DNA from 2 places in the Sphingomonas sp. PEI4 genome. Region 1 is predicted to be linked to the other one. Evidence: riboswitches for the same ligand, from Rfam matches in the RefSeq annotation. Region 1 holds a riboswitch; the other holds the start of a gene.
The links. Region 1 has a riboswitch for fluoride ahead of AC1MLZ_RS25240 (voltage-gated chloride channel family protein). Riboswitches for the same ligand answer to the same signal wherever they lie in the genome.

Region 1 (3,404 bases):
CGGCGTGAAGTCGGACGTGCGGAACACCTTGACCACATTCTCTCCGCCGACCGTCACATACGCGAACTGCCCCTTGGCCGTGCGGGCGAAATTGACATGGTTCGTGATAGGCCCGGTATCCAGCACCTTCAGGATCGCGAAGGGTGGCCGAGCATCGAATGCGACCGTCTTGCCGATGTCCTTCAGCGTAAACCACACTTGCTTGCCGTCCGGCGTCGCGGCGATGTTGGGGCAGAAGGGGCTTGGCTGCGCCACCTGTCCGACCTGCGCGTGGGTCGCGACATTGAACACAGCCAATACCGGATTGAACGAAGAGCAGACATAGCCGTACCGGCCATCGGGAGAGAAGATCGTCATGCCCGGACCACCGGGCGTCTTGATGCGCCCCGTCTCCTTGTACGTCGTGGGGTCGAGCACGGCGATATAATCCTCGCCGCGGACCGTGACCCACACCTCCTTGCCGTCCGGCGTGAAGAACGCCTCGTGCGGACTGCGCCCGACATAGGTCGTGTGCTTGACGGTGTTGGTGGCGGTGTCGATCCACGACACGGCGTTCGATCCGATCGACACGACCGCCAAGGTCTTCCCGTCCGGCGAGAAGCCCAGGCCGTGAACCAGCACCTGTCCCTTGTAGAGCGGGGAGAAGTTCATCGGCTGGGGATCGCCGAGTTTGATGACGCCGAGCAGCCGGTTGTCGGCCGGGTCGGTCACCGACACCGTGTTGGAGAATTGTTCAGACGCATAGACGCGGTCGCGGTGGCTGACGGGCATGTCCTTAGCGTTCCACGGCGCCTGCTGGGCCATGGCGAGGCCCGGTGCGGCGCTCATCAGCAAGGCGGCCGAGCGCAGGATGGTCCGGATCATGTCAGTGCTCCATAGGGCTATGGTGGTCGCCGCCCTGCGTCGGGGCTGGCGTCGAAGGCGGTAGCGGCTGGCCGATCGCCAGCTTCATGGCGGCGATCTCCTGCTGCTGATCGATGATGATTTCCTGCGCGATGCGCTTGAGCTGCTCGTTATGGCCGTAGCGCAGCTCCGCCACCGCCATATCGATGGCACCCTGATGATGCGGAAGCATCATCGCCACGAAGTCGCGGTCGACGTCACCGGACGGCTTGACCATCATGCCCGCCATCATCCGGTCCATCGCGACAGACATCATGGTAGCGTAGCCATCGGCGGGGGCGGCCGCGACTGCGCCGGTAAGTAGGGCCGAAGCCGTCAGACCCAGCATCCAATCTCGTCTACGCATAAGCCTCCAGCGCATCGGTCTCGAAAGCGTAGACGATGCTCGTCGGGGTTTATTCCGTGGCCAAAGCCATTTTATCGGTCCTCACCAAAACGATAGTCTCATGCTTCTGCGGTTGGTTGACCGGGTCGCGGTCGGACAGCATATGCGCAGGCACGGCGATGGATTTCCGCCGGGCCATTCGGTCGAACCGCCCTCGCAAGGGCCGATGATTCCTACCAGGCGCCGCAAGGCAGCAAGGAGGAATCGTGCGCGCGACATTTCGCAATCTCTATGACCAGTTCAACATGGCAGCGTTCATTCGCGATCGCCGCACCCATGCCACGTCGGTACTGCGGTGGGCTTTGATCCTGGTCCCGATGGCCGCAGCGGTGGGAACGCTCTGCGCGGCCTTCCTGCGGAGCCTCGACGCCGTAACCCGGCTTCGCTTCGCCTTTCCCTGGCTGCTCTACCTGCTGCCGATCGGCGGGTTCGTGGTCGGACTGCTCTACCATCTGACAGGGCGCTCGGTCGAAGGCGGCAACAACCTCATCGTCGAGCAAATCCACGAACCGGGGGGCGGCGTGCCGCTGCGCATGGCTCCGCTCATCTTCTTCGGCACGGTCGTGACACATCTGTTCGGGGGATCGGCGGGACGTGAAGGCACCGCCGTGCAGTTGGGCGGCAGTCTTGCCAGCGGGTTTGGACGCGCGCTCAGATTGGATGCGGAAGCGACACGCACCCTCCTTATGACCGGGATCGCGGCTGGGTTCGGCGCGGTCTTCGGGACGCCGATTGCGGGCGCGGTCTTTGCACTGGAGGTGCTGGCGATCGGTCGGGTCGAGTATCGCGCGCTGGTGCCATGCCTGGTCGCGGCGCTGGTCGGTGACTGGACCTGTCTTGCCTGGGGCATTCATCACGGCGTCTACCATGTCGATGCGCTGGTGCCGGTCGACGCGCTGCTCGTCGCCAAGGCCGGTGTCGCCGGCATTGCCTTCGGTCTGACCGGGCTGACCTTTGCCGAGGCCAATCACGCGCTGGGCGGATGGTTGAAGCGCGTGATCCCCTATGGCCCACTACGACCCGTTATCGGCGGGCTGGCCGTGATTGCGCTGGTCTGGCTGCTCGGAACCCGCGACTATCTTGGCCTGGGTACGCTCGCCGCGACACCGGACAGCCTGACCATCGCCAGCTTCTTTGGTCCCGATACGCACTCGTGGAGCTGGGCGCTGAAGCTGCTCTTTACCGTCGTGACCCTGAGCGCGGGCTTCAAGGGGGGCGAGGTCACGCCGCTGTTCTTTATCGGCGCGGCGCTCGGCAATGCGCTCGCGCCGATGTTCGGAGTACCGTCGGGGCTATTCGCAGCGATCGGCTTCGTCGCGCTGTTCGCGGGCGCGGCCAACACACCGCTGGCTTGCACGTTCATGGGGATCGAGTTGTTCGGCGCGGCCTATACGGTGCCGATCGCAGTCGCGTGCTTCGTCGCCTACCTCTGCTCAGGCCACAACGGCATCTACCTGTCGCAGCGCGTCGCTGTGCCAAAGGTACCTGCCGCACACCTCACACCCGACGCGACCCTGCGCGATGCCCGCACGCACCGCGCTTCTCGCCGGCGCACGCGCGCCTGATCCTGTTTCCTGTCGAAAGCCCGTCATGCCCAATCGTTTCACCGTCCATCACCGCGAAGTCGGGATGCTGCGCATCTATCTGAAACCGTCCGACAAGATCGGCCCGCGTCGCTTCTGGGGGGCAAAGCCGCTCTATCGCGAGCTGATTCGCACCGCGAAGGCGGACGGCATCATCAACGCCGTCGCGCAAAATACCCATTACGGCTTCAGCAATCACGAACCGATCCGGGAGAACGGCTCGGAAATTGCCGATCCGCATCTGACGATCTGTGTCGAACTGGTCGGCGATCGCGATCAGCTCGACCTCTTCTGTCGCCGGCATGGAGATCTGATCGGCGACAAGGTGATCGTCTACAAACGACTGGAGCATTGGACTATCACGCGCAAAACTGAGCTAACCAGAGCCTGATCGGCGTTCCCGTAAAGGAACCTCCAACGGGACGACCGTGACCGACACAAAAATCCGCTGTATGCCCGCCGGGGCTTTCCCAAAATATGTTCCCGAAATATGAGTCCCGAAATTCGCTGTTTGAGATGGGATAACGGGACTC
Region 2 (3,404 bases), on a different replicon from region 1:
CGTCGGCTGAGGAGCGCTCCCCCATGAAAACGCCTTCCATCGGCACGCTGTCGTTTGGGTTCGTCGGCGCGACCGTCGTTCTGCTACTTGCGATCGGTGCCCCGAACAGCCGCATAGCCCCGCCGCCTGCCGCCCCGGCCGCACCACCGCCGCCAAGCGTTTCGGCGCGCGGCTTCTCGCTGGCGTCCACCTCGGTCGATCTCCCGACCGACGAAGGGCAATATCCGGCTGGTCCGCATGCGGACGTCATCAACGCCAACTGCACCTCGTGTCATTCGGCGAGCATGGCGCTGAACCAGCCGCCACTCTCTTCCGACCAGTGGACCGCGGAGGTCACCAAGATGCGCGAGGTCTACAAGGCTCCCGTTGCACAGGCTGACGTGCCGGCGATCGTCGCTTATCTGACCGCCATGAGCGCAAAGCAGCCGGGTGCCGCGAAGGGCAAGGCGCAAGACCCCGATCCGAAGGCTGCGCCCGACGTATCGGGGGGATCAGGCTAAGCCCATCAACTCACGACACGCGGTTCTGCGCGCGAAGTGCTGTGCAGCGTGTACGTGTCTCGCGCAGTGTTGCATTGGGGGCAAGGCCGTTCGCGGGCACCTTGGGTATCGCAACGCGCTGCGACAGGTAGATGCCGTTGTGGCCCGAGCAGAGATAGGCCACGAAACAGGCGACGGCGATCGGCACCGCATAGCCGGCGCCGAACAGTTCGATTCCCATGAAGGTGCAGGCGAGCGGGGTATTGGCGGCCCCGGCAAAGACCGCGACAAAGCCGATCGCGGCGAACAGGCCCGTCGGCACGCCCAAGAAAGGCGCCAGCGCGTTACCGAGCGCTGCGCCGATGAAGAACAACGGCGTGACTTCACCGCCTTTGAAACCCGCGCCGAGCGTAACGACGGTAAACAGGAGCTTGATCGCCCAACTCCACGGATGCGTGTCCGGTCCGAAGAAGCTGGCGATGGTAAGGCTGTCGGGCCTCGCTGCCAGGACACCCAGGCCCAGATAGTCGCGCGTGCCGAACAAGAAGACGAGCGCGATAACGAAGACCCCGCCGATCACTGGACGTAGCGGACCATAGGGAACAATCCGCTTGAGCCATCCCCCGACCAGGTGGTTGGCTTCGGCGAAGGCCAGACCAACCAGTCCGAATATGATCCCCGCAACACCTGCCTCCGTCACGAGCAGCGCATCGACCGGTATCGACGCGCCGATCGGGTAGACACCGTGATGGATACCCCAGGCGAGGCACGTCCAATCTCCGACCAGCGCCGCAACGAGGCAAGGCACTAGCGCGGAGTATTCGACGCGGCCGATCGCCAGCACTTCGAGCGCGAAGACCGCGCCTGCGATCGGCGTGCCGAAGACCGCGCCGAACCCGGCTGCGATACCCGTCATCAACAGGATGCGCGTGCCGCCCGCATCGAGGCGGAGCGCGCGGCCGAAACCGCTGGCAAGGCTTCCGCCCAATTGGACGGCGGTGCCCTCACGTCCGGCCGAGCCACCGAAAAGATGCGTCACCACTGTGCCGAAGAAGATGAGCGGCGCCATCCGCAGAGGCACCCCGCCACCAGGCTCGTGGATCTGCTCCACGATCAGGTTGTTGCCGCCCTCCACCGAGCGCCCGGTGAGATGGTAGAGCAATCCGACCACGAACCCGCCCACCGGCAGCAGATAGAGCAGCCAGGGCGATGCGAACCGCAGTCGCGTAACGGTATCGAGGCTCAACAGGAACGCCGCACATAGCGTCCCGACGAGTGCCGCCATGGGCAGCAGGATCAGCGCCCAGCGCAGGACAGAGATCGCATGGTCGTGACGATCGCGCACGAATGCCGCAACGTTCAGCGTGTCGACCAGATTGCGAAAGGTAGCGCGCACAATTCCTCCTTGCTGCCTGACGGCGCCAAGTAGGAATCATCAGCTCATGTCAGAGCGGTTCGGCCAAATTGCCCGGCAGAAATCCAGTGCCGAGATCGATCTATGAGACGTTTGCCCCAACCGTCAATGGGCATGTTGGTCGGGCAAATGCTCGGACCTGTCAGTCGCCAGGGTCTATCTGAGCCCGTTATATGGACCGACCCGGGTACGCTACATGCGGGACCGATCGGTTTCGACCCGCGCGTCGTTTTCGGGCTGCGTCACAAGGGGCGATACCGCACGAAAGCCGCCGATGCGCTGCCGGGTCTGATCGGCCCGTAGCGTGGTTAGCGCTGCTGCGCTACGAGCGCGCCGTCCAGATGCCGACGAGCGCGGCCAGCGACACGAGCATAAGAAACCCGTTCATTACCAGGAGCAACGCCGCTGGCAGGCGCTTGATGTCGGGTCGTGGCGGCGGGGCGCCGGCACCCATCTCGCGCCACACCGCGGCGACAAAGCAAAAGGCGCTGAACAGGATCAGCATGGTCCCGGTCGCCGTCGCCAGCCACGGGAACACGACGTCCTTGAGCAGCGCGCGCGCGCCGATCCCGGAAGCGAGCGCCGCCAGTCCGGTACGCACCCAGGCGGCATAGGTGCGTTCACCGGCGAGGATTGTGCGGTCTGCGGCAAGCTCCGTGCGACGATCAGCGCTGTCCACCTGCTGGACTGCGCTGTCCTTCAGCGTGCTCGCGCTCTCCGCCAGCTTCGCATGGGCCCGATCGGCGTCGTGCGGCGCGTTCATCAGCCGGCGGTGACGGTGATGCGATGCCAAGCGGTCGAGAGATAGCCGGCGAAGTTCCAGATCGCCTCGGGTCGTTCGGGCTGCATCTGCCCGGCACCGTCGACGGCGCGCACGACCAGGACGTGGAGTCCGGGAGACAGATCGACCGTGACGTGCCACTGTGTCCAGCTCCAGGGTGCATCGGGTTCCGTGGTCAGTTCCGCCTGCAGCCAGTCGGTGCCTCCATTGACGGAGACCTCGACGCGAGAGACCGCTCGGCCGAAGGCGATCGCATAGCCCGCGATTCCGCACGCGCCGGCGCCGACATGCCCGCCGTCCACGGGCGAGCAGATCGCAGCGTTGAGCGGCATCTCCTCGATCGTCAGGCCCTCATCCCAGTCTGCGTCCTCCTTCGCTACCGATGCCGGAAAGAGTTTATAGTCCTTGGCCTGGATCGGCGCATCGGATGGGCGATCGCGCACCTCGATGCGCGTCAGCCACTTGGCGCTACGAACGCCCGCATAACCCGGCACGACGAGCCGCAGCGGTGCGCCATGTTCGGGGGCCAGCGCCTCGCCGTTCATCGCCCAGGCGATCAGCACGTCAGGCTCTAGTGCCTTGGCGATCGAGATCGAGGCACCGAACGGCGCCGTCTCACCATCGACATCGACGTCGTCGGCACCCGTAGTGCCGACGAACGACGCGCCGTCCTGGATGCCGGCCGCGGCGAGCACGTCGCGCAGTGCGACGCCGGTCCAAGCCGCATTGC

Region 2: linked by a shared signal. The riboswitch ahead of AC1MLZ_RS24665 (voltage-gated chloride channel family protein) and the one ahead of AC1MLZ_RS25240 (voltage-gated chloride channel family protein) in region 1 are both predicted to bind fluoride.

Annotation. Positions count from the first base shown of each region.
Region 1 is NZ_JBWXPI010000008.1:25,130-28,533, forward strand. Features, by position in the region: gene AC1MLZ_RS25230 (YncE family protein) at 1-864, opposite strand, end outside; gene AC1MLZ_RS25235 (DUF305 domain-containing protein) at 866-1,264, opposite strand; fluoride riboswitch at 1,395-1,471, shown strand; gene AC1MLZ_RS25240 (voltage-gated chloride channel family protein) at 1,495-2,853, shown strand; gene AC1MLZ_RS25245 (DUF190 domain-containing protein) at 2,879-3,262, shown strand.
Region 2 is NZ_JBWXPI010000006.1:124,939-128,342, forward strand. Features, by position in the region: gene AC1MLZ_RS24655 (molybdopterin-dependent oxidoreductase) at 1-10, shown strand, start outside; gene AC1MLZ_RS24660 (hypothetical protein) at 24-500, shown strand; gene AC1MLZ_RS24665 (voltage-gated chloride channel family protein) at 511-1,875, opposite strand; fluoride riboswitch at 1,899-1,975, opposite strand; gene AC1MLZ_RS24670 (YidH family protein) at 2,216-2,656, opposite strand; gene AC1MLZ_RS24675 (sulfite oxidase) at 2,656-3,404, opposite strand, start outside.